Regions from separate parts of the Paenibacillus sp. FSL H7-0716 genome, predicted to be linked through region 2. Evidence: riboswitches for the same ligand, from Rfam matches in the RefSeq annotation. Region 2 holds a riboswitch; the other holds the start of a gene.
The links. A riboswitch is a leader RNA that binds a small molecule or an ion and turns the genes downstream of it on or off. The one in region 2 is predicted to bind S-adenosylmethionine.
Positions count from the first base shown of each region.

Region 1 (7,161 bases), on a different contig from region 2:
CGTACTCCACACCAACCTTAGTTTGTGTAGTTAACCTTAGTTCATAATGTTCGTATACCTCAGCTCTATGGACACTAATGCTCTTATACGCCACATTTTCCGATATCCCCCATGCTATCGGACCACACAGTCGCTATTGCACTAAAAACCAGCCTATATGAAGCTTTTTTCAAGGAATAGCGTCGCTGGGGTCCGAATCCCGACTCAAAAGGCGCTGAGTCTGAGAATAAGGTCCACTGGGTCCGTACGCCCAGCGGATGATATAACAAGCGAAGATTCAGTTGTGTTCTGCAATGAGGCTTGCAAATGATCGTAATCCTAATCTTACAAAAAAACGCTTGATGCTCATTAATCCACTGAAGGATTAACAAGCATCAAGCGTTGATTAATTAATATATATTAGTTCTGCATTACAAAATCATTATCAATCTTCGCATTAGGATCATCGAACACCCGCAGAATATCATAACGTGTATTCCGCTGCGCTGGAACTTTGCCTGCTTCGCGAATCAGCTGAGTGATCGACTCGATGTTTACCTTGTAAGTCGCACCCGCCGAAGATACTACGTTCTCTTCAATCATTGTGCTGCCGAAATCGTTGCAGCCATATTGCAGGGAGAGCTTGCCGACCTCTGGCCCCATAGTGACCCAAGAAGATTGGAAGTTCTTAATATTATCCAGCACAAGGCGGCTGATCGCTACCGTCTTCAGATATTCCTCAGGCGTTTGTCTGTCCAGCTTCAGGTTGGTATTGTCCGGCTGGAATGTCCATGAGATAAAGGCCAAGAAACCTTCAGAATCATATTTGTTGGCAATACACTCATCCTGAGCCTCACGTACACGTAGTAAGTGCAAAGCTCGTTCTTCCATACTTTCTCCAAGCCCAATCACCATTGTCGCTGTGGTATTCATACCCACTTTATGTGCCGTCTGCATTACATCCATCCACTCGCGCCACGAGCCTTTTAGCCGGCTGATTTTGCGGCGTGTACGGTCATCAAGAATTTCTGCGCCTCCGCCTGGCAAGGAATCCAGACCCGCAGCATGAATTTCACGAACCACTTGTTCCAGCGGTAATCCTGACACTTCCTTCATCTTCATAATCTCCGCAGGAGAGAAGGAGTGCATTGTAATCTCAGGGAAACGTTGCTTAATTCCGCGCAGTATATCTGTATAGTAGCTAAATGGAAGGTTAGGATTAGTTCCACCTTGCATAAGAATTTCTGTACCATTAACAGCAATCGTTTCAGCAATTTTTTGATAAATCGCCTCATCTGGCAACACATAGCCTTCATCCGAGCCTGGTCTGCGGTAAAAAGCGCAAAAACGGCAGTACACATCACATACATTCGTATAGTTAATATTACGGCCAATTACAAATGTAGCTAATGGGTCCGGATGCCAGCGTTCCATAATAGTGTTTGCAGCAGCACCCATTTTCTCAATTTCGTTGCTCTCGAATAGTCGGATGGTATCTTCCAATTGGAGACGGTCACCCCGCAGGGCTTTATCCAAAATAAGATCTATCGCACTCATCGTTCGCATCCTCCTTTTAAACCCTTAGGGATATGGTAGATTCACAAAATCACAAGAAAAATAACGTTGTCGTCCTTTAGAGATAACAACCGTTTCTCATAGTAACATAAGGATAAAGTAAGTATGTAACTTATACCTTATATTTTAATAAATGAACAGTTCATTTCCTCATCGTATCACAATCTGAACAGCTTGAAAAACTTTTTACTTTCTCAGCAAGATACCATCCAGCAGAAAGAGTCCTTACATTGCTGCCTGCACCCGGTGAATCAAAATTCCTTGAGTCTGCCGGACACAGATGACGTTATTAGTTAGTATTTAGCCTTTGGAGCATAGTTATGGACTCCAGCGACGCTATTCCTTGACAAAAGACTCATGAAGGCTGGTTTTTTAGCGCAATAGCTGCTGTGGAGTCCGTTAACATTCCAAATGTGTAATAATGCTGTGTCTAAGGTCATCTGTGTCCAATAACGAAAAGGCCAAAAAGAAGAGCTATCCCAGCAGCCAATTCCCGGCTTATGAGACAGCTCTATTTCATCCTCCGTCTAACACCAGCTCTAAATCAACGGTGAGATAGATCCTCGATATTTTCCAGCAATTCAGTGCCGATCCGGGTTGCCGTTACTTTTACTTCGTTTCGATTTCAGCCCGCGCAGCCTCCAAAGCATGACCAAGATCAGCAATTAGATCCTCCGCATGTTCAATGCCGACCGAGAAGCGCAGCAATCGATCATCTACACCCACCGCATTCCGAATCTCCACAGGAATGTCCGCATGCGTCTGTACTGCAGGATAGGTCATTAGCGATTCAACCCCGCCGAGGCTCTCCGCGAAGGCAATAAGCCGGATATGACGAAGCAGAGGCTCTACGTATCTGGCATCTTTTAATTTGAAAGAAAAAATTCCGGTATTGCCCGAGGACTGGCGATTCTGGATTTCATATCCCGGATGATCCGGCAGGCCTGGATGAAACACTTCCGCAATCGCCGGATGCTCTTGCAGATAGCGGGCAATTGCTAATGCATTACTCTCGTGCCGTTCCATACGCAGGGCCAGTGTCTTCATGCCTCTCATCAGCTGATAACTGTCTGTTGGCCCAAGCACAGCGCCAATAGAGTTATGTAGAATCGCTATTTCAGCGGATAATTCAGCTCCTTTAGATACAATAAGACCAGCAAGTACATCATTGTGTCCGCCCAAATATTTGGTAGCACTATGGACTACAATGTCCGCACCTAATTCCAGAGGACGCTGGAAAAATGGAGTCAGCAGTGTATTGTCTACAATTGTGAGCAGCCCATGATGGCGGGCCCAAGTAGCAACGGCTGCAATATCCGTAACCATCATCAAAGGATTCGTTGGCGTTTCAATAAATATTGCCTTCGTATTTGGAAGACGTGAAGCCTCAAGCGCATCCAAATCATTCGTATCTACATAGGAAGCAGTGATTCCAAACTTGGACATAATTCGTTCCAACAAACGATAGGTCCCGCCGTAAAGATCCAGCGAAACGATCAAGTGATCGCCTTGCCCAAACAGGGTAAATATGGTTTGAATAGCTGCCATCCCAGAACTACAGGCAAAACCTGCATCACCAGACTCCAATTCCGCAGCCGCGTTCTCCAGTACGGAACGGGTTGGACTTTTGGTACGGCTATAATCGAAACCTGTGCTCTGCCCAAGCTTCGGGTGACGGAATGCCGTAGCATTATAGATAGGAAAATTAATGGCTCCGGTAGCCGGATCTTCTTGTGAACCTATTTGTGCCAGTCTGCTTTCAATCCTAAGTTTGTCGTCCATGATAAATGCCTCCTAAATTGTAATGTAGCGCTGATCTTAATAAACAATCGGGTCGATATCGTAAGGTGTCTCTTGATATACATAGTAATTGAGCCAATTAGAGAATAATAAGTTGGCATGTGCACGCCACACTGCAGGAGGTGTTCTTTCTGGATCATCTTTAGGGAAATAGTGTTTCGGCAAGGCCATCTCCATGCCTCTCTCCAAATCACGATCATATTCCCATTTCAAGGATAACGGATCGTATTCGGAATGTCCGGTCACAAATATTTGTTTGCCGTCGGTCGTAGCTACTAGATACATACCAGCTTCTTCGGATTCCGCCAGAATCTGCAGATCTGGATTGCTCTCAATATCTTCGCGGGAGACATCGGTATGACGGGAATGCGGTACATGGAATACCTCGTCAAAGCCGCGCAGCAATTTAATGTTATTTTGATTAATCGTATGGGAGAATACTCCAAAACATTTTTCAGGCAAAGCCACTTTACGAACACCAAAATGATGATACAACCCTGCCTGTGCCGCCCAACAGATATGCATGGTCGAAGTCACATTATCCTTGCTCCATTCAAAAATCTCTTTTAGCTCTTCCCAATAGGATACTTCCTCAAACTCCATTTGCTCTACAGGTGCTCCTGTAACAATTAGACCATCCAAACGGCGGTGGCTGATCTCGTCGAAAGTTTTGTAAAAGCTTCTCAAATGCTCAGCAGAAGTATTCTTAGAAGTATGTGAGCGTGGGTGCAGCAAGGTAACGTCAACTTGTAGCGGTGAATTTCCTATTAAACGCAGCAATTGAGTCTCCGTCGTTTCTTTAGTCGGCATGAGATTCAGAATAGCAATCCTTAGTGGACGGATATCCTGATGGAAAGCCAAACTATCATCCATCACAAAAATATTTTCACCGGATAGTATTTCTTTTGCTGGTAAACTGTCGGGAATTTTAATTGGCATTGTCTTTCCACTCCTTAACTGTATTTAGGTTATCTTGTCAAATCGCGGCTTTCTGAACAATAAAAAGACCTTTCTCGGAAAACGAGAAAGGTCATATCTACTGTCATATGCGCCTCTCTCATCTGCCAGAAACTTTTGGACGGGGTTTAGTCGTCAACAAAGTTCCGCAAGAATTAGCACCGTGCGTTCACACGCCGGTTGCCGGGTTTCATAGGGCTAGTCCCTCCACCTGCTCTTGATAAGATTTAGCTGTATTCAATTAAATTTCTTTAAAATTCACTTTAAATCATGAACCTCCTTTTCGTCAAGTCCATACAATGCTGAAGTAGCCTCAAAGTAACAATAAATTTGCTTGAAAGAGGCATACTCCGTTGTTATACTAGACAAGTATTTCATACCTGAACGAAAAGAAGAGGTGAGAAGAAGAATGGAAGGCGACCCGAGCTCGCAATTAAGTGTACAGAATGAGCAACCACACAGGATAATCATCAGCTTGCCGGCGGCGGGAGCAGTTCTTCTTCATGCCCTCGAATCGTCATTCGGCCTCTTGTATTGATTGTAACGCCGGCCAAGCTGATTTTTTTCTCTGTGCTTAATTAGCAGTCCCTGGTGAAGACCCGGGGATAGAAGGAGTGGAATCAGATGAAAATCCGGCTGGTGAATGCAGGGGTTTTTACACCTATTGATGAAATTGATGAAACATTGACACCCCCAACAGAAGGGTTCTATTGGATTGATGCAGATGTGGAGGATTTGGAGCTGCTTCAGCCCCTGTTCAACCTGCATGATCTCGCTGTTGAGGATTGCCTTAGTGAAGAGGATCAACGTCCAAAGATCGAAATATACGAAAGTCATTACTTTATTGTTGTAAACAGCATCCGCTTTGATGATGAGGAGATCTTCCTGCGGGCGCTCAATATATTCTTGGGCAGACATTATATTATTACTGTAACGAAACAAAAGATTCACGAGCTACGCGTCCTGAAGCCCATGTTATGGGAACAAGAGGTTAGCGAACCTGACCAATTCCTTTACCTGCTTATTGACCTTGTCGTAGATAATTATTTCTCCGTAGGTGACCGAATTGAAGCCCGGATTGAGAAGCTTGAAGAGGATATTCTAATGCATACCAAGAAATCTCATCTGAGTGAGATTATCGGTCTTCGAAGTGAAATCTTATGGTTAAAGAAGATGCTGGGACCACAGAAAGAGGTTATCAATACCCTGAACAAAAAAGACCTCCGTCTGATTGATGATCAGCTGCAGAAATATTTTAGCGACATTTATGAAAATGCAGTTAAAATATCAGAAACTTTTGAGACGTACCGCGATCTCATGGGCAACTTACGTGAGGCCTACCAATCCAGTATCGCCAACCGCGCCAATGAAATTATGAGAGTATTTACCGCGATTACAACGATATTCATGCCTTTGACCGTAATTACCGGAATCTATGGGATGAACTTTGATCATATGCCTGAATTGCATACGAAATACGGTTATTTTGCCGTGATAGGTCTAATGTTGACGTTAGGCTGTGGGATGCTGTATGTATTCCGCAAGAAAGAATGGCTATGAAAATAAACGGACGAATAGGTAAGACGAAGGCCCTTTAACCCTATGGTGTAAGGAAGCCTTCGTCTTTTTGATATGAGAAAAAGCTACTAGAAACTGGTCTCCATGTCCACTTTAGGAGCTTGCTCCCGCCGGAAACGAATGCGCATCAGCCGTAGACGTTCATAATAGCTATCCAGCCCTTCTGCTGCTGAAAAATCCTCCCCATACACCTTATGCAGCACTGGCTTTAGAAAAAGATCTCCTACCTCTACATAGGCATTCCATATCGCCTCCTGCTCATTCTGCGGCACATTTTCCAGTTCTACCTCGATCAGTTTCTCCACGCAATAACCTTCTCTTTCCAGCTCCTCTACCGCTTCAATCAGTTCGCGACGGTTCACTCCACTGTTCACCTTAAGCTGTTCTAACCCTAACCCATTCTCGATCCCTTGCAGCAGAATTCGCCGTAATCGCAGTCTTTCTAGCTGTTTCTTATATTTGACCTCTTTCTGTTTATAGAGCCAGGATACAAAAGAGTCCTCCTCAATTTCTTGGTGTACCCAATTCAAAGGAAAGGAATGTTCCCTTGCAGCCGTAGAGGTTATAGCCAACCAATCCGTACCATATTGGGCTACCTTTCCTTCCCCTACACCAGGGATCTGCAGCAGCTCCTCTGGTGTATGCGGCAAGAAAGTGCTTATCAAACGTAACAAACGATTGCTGGCAAGAATGTAAGGGGCTTTCCGTTCACTAGAAGCTCGGCTGCGGCGCCAAGCACATAACTCCTCATAAATAGCTTCGTTCCCATTATATTCACTGTAATATTGCAGCCTTAGCTGCTCCTGATTACGCCCAGCAAGGCAGTCTTCTTCATGAAATACGCCATCAATCAACGGCCGATAGCCATCCCCCATCTTCACCGCCAGCTCATGCCTGTAAACACAAAGCATTTCATTCCATGACCCCCCCGCGTACCACAAATGCTCCTGCGTCTCCTCACCGCCTGAAAAATCACGCCAGCCCAGGCTCCACACTCCTTCTTCCTCTCCAATCCATAGCTGAGCGAACACCTCTTGATCCACCCCAGATACTCTGGATAAGCGATTCATAAATACAATTTGCATATTCATCCCTGCCTTTCTCGTCTTCAGCAAGCACTATACCTACCGGGTCTGAGCTACTCTTCGCTGGTGTGAATCCCACACTGTCAGACTCGGAAAACGCAAAAAAGCACCCCTCTCACGATAAACGTGAAAGAGGTGCTCCCTCATTAAATGCTATACTGTTAGATCCTACAATACCATATATTTC
Region 1 is NZ_JBBODA010000026.1:40,736-47,896, reverse strand. It holds gene mqnC (cyclic dehypoxanthinyl futalosine synthase) at 400-1,536, opposite strand; gene MHH60_RS25095 (PLP-dependent transferase) at 2,164-3,336, opposite strand; gene metA (homoserine O-acetyltransferase MetA) at 3,373-4,293, opposite strand; SAM riboswitch class I at 4,409-4,538, opposite strand; gene corA (magnesium/cobalt transporter CorA) at 4,936-5,871, shown strand; gene MHH60_RS25080 (HRDC domain-containing protein) at 5,958-6,974, opposite strand.
Region 1: another riboswitch for S-adenosylmethionine. It lies ahead of metA (homoserine O-acetyltransferase MetA); the one in region 2 lies ahead of MHH60_RS23460 (methionine ABC transporter ATP-binding protein).

Region 2 (7,161 bases):
TTAGCATAAGGGGAATCTACACCCTCGATGAACAGTGCATCTTTAGTTGGCACAAGACCAGCATCTAGTGCAAAGTTCGTGTTGATCAAAGCAAGATCTACCTCATCCAGTTGACGTGGGAGCATTGCTGCTTCCAACTCAATGATGTCGAGGTTTTTCTTGTTTTCAGTGATATCTGCTTTCGTTGCAGCAATGTTTGTATCATCTTTCAAGGTAATCAGACCATTTTTTGCAAGTAGGATTAGTGCACGGCCACCGTTAGTAGCATCGTTCGGAATGGCAACTTTTGCACCATCAGCCAACTCATCGATCGATTTGATTTTTTTGGAATAAGCTCCAAAAGGCTCAACGTGAACGGATGCAACGGAGACCAGATCTGTTTTATTATTTTTGTTTTGGTCATCCAGATACGGTTGGTGTTGGAAAAAGTTAGCGTCTAACTCCTTCTCATCAAGCTGCACATTAGGTTGGATATAGTCAGTGAATTCTTTGATTTCAAGTGTAATTCCATCTTTTTCAAGCAATGGAGCAATAGCCTTCAAAATTTCAGCATGAGGCACAGGTGAGGCACCAATGACCAGTTTCACAGGATCTTTAGTAGGTTCACTTGTTGCTTCTGCGTTTGGTGCTGTTGTAGCAGCCGAGCTCCCAGCATTATTAGATGCATTGTTGTTACCGCAAGCCGCAAGCACCGCAACCAGTGTCAGGCTAAAAAATGTAAGTAGTACTTTTTTCATTGTAAATCCCCCTCTAGTCTATATTTTGTATTGAATAAGGATATATATGGATGTACCTTATTTCCGTGTGTAATGTTTTACGAGTCGGTCACCGGCCATTTGTAGCAATTGCACCAGTACGACAATAAATATTATAGAAACAATCATAATCTCCGTCTCATAGCGGTGGTAACCATAACGAATCGCCAAGTCACCTAATCCGCCGCCCCCAACCATGCCAGCCATTGCTGTATAGGAAACCAGTGTAACCAGTGTGATCGTAACTCCAGCTAGCAGACCTGGACGAGCTTCTGGCAAAAGAACACGCATAACAATTTGGTTCGTCGATGCTCCCATACCCTGTGCGGCTTCGATGACTCCGCGGTCTACCTCTCTTAACGACGTCTCTACCAAGCGGGCAAAAAACGGAGCTGCACCAATCACCAGAGGTGGAATCGTACCGAGTACACCAATGGAGGTTCCAACAACGGCTTTGCTGAAAGGAATTAGAGCCACCATCAAAATGATAAAGGGTACGGAACGTAGAATATTTACAAGTAATGATAAGACCGAGTAAGTTACTCTGATTACTATACTATTCGATTTCCCCCATAAATACAATAGAATTCCGAGTGGTAAACCAAGAATAATTGTGAACAATCCGGAAAAAAATATCATTTTTATAGTAGCAACCGTAGCATCCATCATTTCTTGCCAATTTAGATCTGCAAAATTCATTACGAAATCACCTCCACATCAAGGCCTTGAGCAATTAGTCTGGAGATCGTTACAGCAATCGCCTCACCTGGCCCTTCAAACCGCACAATCATCTGTCCATAAGGCACATCTTTAATCGTTGAGATGGTACCATGTAAGATTGCAAAGCTTACACCCGTATCACGTACGACATCGGATAGTGCCGAGCCGTAAGTTTTTTCTCCGAAAAAAGTAATTTTGACAGCTTGAGAGTTATCCCCGGCAGCAGCATCAAGCGCCACTCGAAGAGGTCCTTCATTCTGTGTCTCACTGCGGATGAAATCGCGTGTAACCTCATGCTGCGGCTTGAGAAATACCTCTGTAACTTTGCCTTGCTCAACAATCCCACCACCATGAATGACCGCGACACGGTCGCAGATGCTCTGGATTACATGCATTTCATGTGTGATCAGCACAATGGTCAAATGGAATCTTTTATTAATATCGAGCAGCAGCTTAAGAATGGAGTCCGTTGTCTGAGGATCAAGCGCAGAAGTGGCCTCGTCACACAGCAGTACATCAGGGTCACTGGCTAGCGCCCGGGCGATGCCGACCCGCTGCTTTTGTCCTCCAGATAACTGAGAAGGATACTTATCTTTATGTTCTTCAAGCCCAACTAGAGCGAGCAGATCTTTCACTTTTGTATCAATAGCTGTTCTAGATGTACCTGCAAGGCGCAGTGGAAAGGCAATATTATCGTATACGGTCGCCGAAGACAGCAAATTGAAATGTTGAAAAATCATCCCAATCTTGCGCCGCTGTTCCTGCAGCTGACCTTGGTTAAGACTGGTTAGCTCAACACCGTCTACCCAGACCTCTCCTTCTGTCGGACGTTCCAACAGATTAATGCAACGGATCAATGTACTTTTCCCGGCTCCAGAGTGGCCGATGACTCCGAATATTTCACCTTTCTCGATGGACAGATTTAATCCAGAAAGTGCTGTTGCCGCATTACTCCCTTTTCCATAAACCTTTGTTATCCCTTTTAGATTAATCAACTCTCGTCGCCCCCCCTTTATACTTCACTTATTCTATACAAAAAAACCTCCAACGATCGATGCAGATCGCAAGAGGCTCTGTGGGTTTATTAAGACAATGCCTTCTCATCTGCCAACGACCGCAACCTGCGCCATTGTAGGAATTAGCACCATGACATTTGTACAACGCTTCACGCGCTGGATACAAATCGGTTGCCGGGCTTCATCGGGCCTATCCCTCCGCCGCTCTCGATAAGATAAAGTTATGAAATTATATTTTTTCTGAAATCGTACATACTTTAATGCAAGCATAAGTATAGTGAGTTTATCGATTTTTGTCAAAAGGAAATATATTGAACGATTACGATTTTATGCTCTTTGCCTTGCTTATTTCCTTACGCAGCTGTTCATTGCTGTAGCTGAATGCCGCAATTAATGTCTTACAGTTCATTTCGAGCGATTGTTTTAAATCCTCAAGATGGCTATCCAGATCCTCGAGCTGAATTTTGTCATGCAAACCCTGGTGCCGCTGCCACAGATCATCTTGCATTTCGGAATTCATATAATGAATTTCAGCATTTCTGCGCTTGCGTAAATTCTCCAATGGATCGCGGTAGGAGTTCTTAATCTGCTCCAGTTGATCCGCTAATGCAGGATGCACATTCAATAATTGAAGCTGACGCAGCACTGTAAAGTAAGAAAAATGCGTTTTTAATTTGGATGTTTTGAGATCATAAAAATGATTCAGTACCGTCCCAAGCTTGTCCAGGAGAGAGAAAACCCGGATAAAGCCATCTTTATAAAAATAAACATAACGTGCATAATCGCCCTGTTCCACCGGTGTCATATCATCCATATAACCCGCAATCACTAATTTCCGGTAAAAAGCGGCCGCGAACCAACTTTGCTCCAGTTCATCCAGAGAGGAAATCAGCCCACGTGTCCAAATCTCCAGCTTGCGGTATTCATGGTCATTATCCTCATGGGCACTCATTTCCTTGCGCAGCAATGCTGCAAAAGTGGCCATATTCTCCATCGCATCAGCCAACACACCACTGTTCTTTCGAGGCGGCTCTCCAAGTAATACCCGCAGCATATCCCAGTCCTCCTAAAGTTTTGTTCAGCGTCTGCTTCCATGGACTGCTTCGTACAAAACTCGCGACGTAAGCATCGGCCAATCAGCTCCACGATATACCGATTTCCACTTTATTATTCCGCGGGTGAAGCACCTCTATCCACGGAGGGAATGTTCTACCAAGGCGGTGGAATCATTGGGTTCGTTACATTTTTTCCAGACACGACACTACTCGCGCGATTTAACTGCCAGACTCTTACACTCATATAACATAAGACACCAAACAAACTGGCAATCAGCAAAATATGAGCCAAAGCGGCAAATATGTACAATCTTTCATTATCTAAGGTGTAAACCACAGCCGCCCCACTAAATACCTGCATCAAGCATAACAGCACTGCAGCTACACCTAGCGCTCTAAGCTCTGGATAATCCTTATGTTTCCAAAATGCTAAATGCCCAAGCAGCGCCGTAAGCATGAATAAGATCAAAGCCGCAATCCGATGCATAAAAACAACACCCACACCTCCGGAAAGCTCTGGAACCCATTCTCCATTACAAAGCGGCCAACCCGAACACCCGCCTTGTGAATCCGTATGACTTACAAAAGCTCCAATATACACGACAATATAAGAATAGATGGCAGTAAAACAGGTTAAATTGCGAAAAGCCTTACTTACAGGCTTCTTTTGAGCTTCCAGCTTATGATCATATTCGCGTGCTTCATGCCATCTCTTGGTTCCAAGAGCCAACATCATAGCGCTCGAAAAGGCGATCAAAGAAAAACCCATATGCAGCGCCATTACAGCGGCGGATTGGGATTTAATTACTGCAAGCGCTCCCATACCACCTTGAACGATGACGAATAATAAAGTCATAAATGCATATCCCAGCAAATCGCGCCGAGTACGGGCATAACGCCAAAAAGCAAACATCGAGGCAAGTGAGAATAACCCCGCCAAACCGCTAAACAAGCGATGGGTGTATTCAATCATCGAGCCTATAGTATAAGCCGGAATTAATTTCCCATGACAGAGCGGCCATTCATTTCCGCATTCCAAGCCCGATCCAGTCTTCGTCACTACCGCTCCTCCGAGTACAGCGAGGAACATGATAAGGCAAGTAAGATAACTAAGCCATTTCAACTGATTTGTCGTCAAAAATATCACCCGCAGTTTTTAGTAATGAAGAAGCAGCCAGACTTATATTTCAAAAAACCACCGCTTTTGCACAAACAGGCGAAAGCGGTGGTTCCTTAGGAATTACTTTTGAAGGCTTTGATGCACTTGGACCGCTTTATCAAGGAAATTCTCAATCTCTTCACGGGATTTGCGCAATTTATTAACGAATCTAACCAATTCCCGTCCATCCGAATATGCGACGAAGCTTGGAATACCCATAATATTTTGTTCTTGGCTAACATCGCCCACGGCATCAACATCTACCTCAACCAGTGTAAGGCGGTCTGCATAAGCCTGCTCTACCTCTGGGATAAAAGGATCGATAAATTTGCAATCCGAGCACCAGTCAGCCTTGAAGATGGCCACTGTTAATCGAGGTGATTGAATGGCTACCTGAAATTCAGCAGGAGAACTAATTTTGTCCATGATTTACTCAGTCCCTTCTTCAATATCTGTCTATTTTCTACTCTTTAAGTGAAGCAAAATGCAGGGTAGAAGTCAAACCTATTCTCTCATACGAACACGTGCAGGCTGTAACTTCATCAGCGGATTCAATAATTTTTGCAGCGCCCGCGGATAACTGGAGATTTCCTGTTTAGTCAGCACGCCCAGCACAATAAGCAGTACTAGATAAATAACAACAACAGCGGCTCCTACAACAAGACAAGTGATCAGAAACGCCAAACGTGCAGGCATCAGATCTGTTAACAGAATCCCAGCCTCATTCAAGCCATAACCAATCCCGCCGGACACAAGTACCGCAATCACGAAACCGCCCCATCGTTTGCCCATAATTTCAAAAGGCACAATCGATTTCAGCATACGTAAGTTAAGCAAAGTAATGACCACGAAACAAAGTGCTGTTGCACCGATGATTCCGTAGATGCCAAACACCTTACTAAGTAATAAGCTTGCCACTAATTTTACAATAATACCCGCTAACACATAATACATGGAAATTCGCGATTTGCCCATACCTAACAAAATAGAGTTCGTTGTCATCATCGTAATCTGAAAGATCGTTCCTAAAGTAAGCATGGCTACGATACCACTGCCATCTAAACTGGCGAACAATAATCCATTTACAGAATAAGCAGCTGCTACAAGCGCCAATACAATCGGCATCCCTGTCAAAATAGAAATCCGCAAAGCGAGCGTTATCTGCTTTTTCAAATGCCCCTCATCACGGCGGGCATAGGCAGCCGAAATGATCGGAATCAATGAAGTTCCAAGTGCGATAGCTAGAACAGGTGGAATGCCCGCTACACTCTGCGCTCGATTGGATAAAATACCCAGCGCTGAAGTGGCACTCTCCCTACCTATTTGATCAATCAATAATCGTACCGTAAGAGAAGTGTCAATTACATTCACAACCGGAATCGTAAGGGAAGAGAGCACAATAGGAATAGACAGTGTAAAAATATCCTTGTAGATACCCCAAATCGGTAATTTTTGAGCAGCATCATAATTCAACCCTAATTGCTTGTCCTCACGGCGAAGTTTGACTGCAAAATAAATCATTACGCCAAACGCCGCGATACTACCAATCACGCTACCAAAAGATGCTCCCGCAGCAATTGTAGTGTTGCTATAACCTTGATGTAATAAAATATAAGCCAGCAAAATAGCAGTCAGTACGCGAGCGAATTGCTCCACAATCTGAGAAATCCCACCTGCCATCATATTGTTGCGGCCTTGAAAATATCCACGCATCATCGCTATTGCCGGAAAAAGCAGCAGCGCAGGCGCAATAGCTTTTATCGCCATCGCCGATTCAGGGACATCAGCAATATGAGTTGCATAAAATGGAGCCCCTATGTACAGCAAGACAGTCATAAACACCCCTGCAGCCACTGAAAACAGCAGTGCAGCATGATACACTTGTCTCGCCTCTTCAGGACGATTCAAGGCGTATCGTTCAGAGACCATTTTGCTGAGTGTACTTGGAATCCCAGCGGTGGCTACGGTTAGAAGCATTAAATAGATATTGTTAGAAACTCCAAACGATGCTCTCCCCACACCGTCAAAGATATGGTCCAGCGGCACCCGCTGGACAAGCCCGAGTACCCTTGCCACCAAAGCTGCAGCAGCAAGGATAAGCGTGCCTTTAACAAAAGACTCTTTCTTGGACAAACTCTTTCCCCTTCTTCACTGTTAAATTAAAACCGGGCGACCCATATAAAAAAGAGGACGACCATAATTACCTGCAATACGATTTTGACCAAGGTACTGCTAAATAAGCCGAGTATGGAGCCAACACTTACCTTAGCAGCTTTAGACGGGGAAGATCCCACAATCAATTCTCCAATAAAAGCCCCTAGAAATGGTCCAATGATAAGACCAAAAGCTGGAATAACAAAAGGTCCTAAGATCAGCCCGATCGTGCTCCCGATAATCGATGAACGTGAGCCGCCAAATTTTTTGACACCCCACGCTCCTACAACATAATCAGCAAC
Region 2 is NZ_JBBODA010000022.1:60,488-67,648, forward strand. It holds gene MHH60_RS23450 (MetQ/NlpA family ABC transporter substrate-binding protein) at 1-737, opposite strand, end outside; gene MHH60_RS23455 (methionine ABC transporter permease) at 795-1,424, opposite strand; gene MHH60_RS23460 (methionine ABC transporter ATP-binding protein) at 1,454-2,470, opposite strand; SAM riboswitch class I at 2,573-2,708, opposite strand; gene MHH60_RS23465 (Cthe_2314 family HEPN domain-containing protein) at 2,811-3,545, opposite strand; gene MHH60_RS23470 (COX15/CtaA family protein) at 3,701-4,693, opposite strand; gene MHH60_RS23475 (thioredoxin family protein) at 4,787-5,131, opposite strand; gene MHH60_RS23480 (putative polysaccharide biosynthesis protein) at 5,210-6,838, opposite strand; gene MHH60_RS23485 (DUF456 domain-containing protein) at 6,865-7,161, opposite strand, start outside.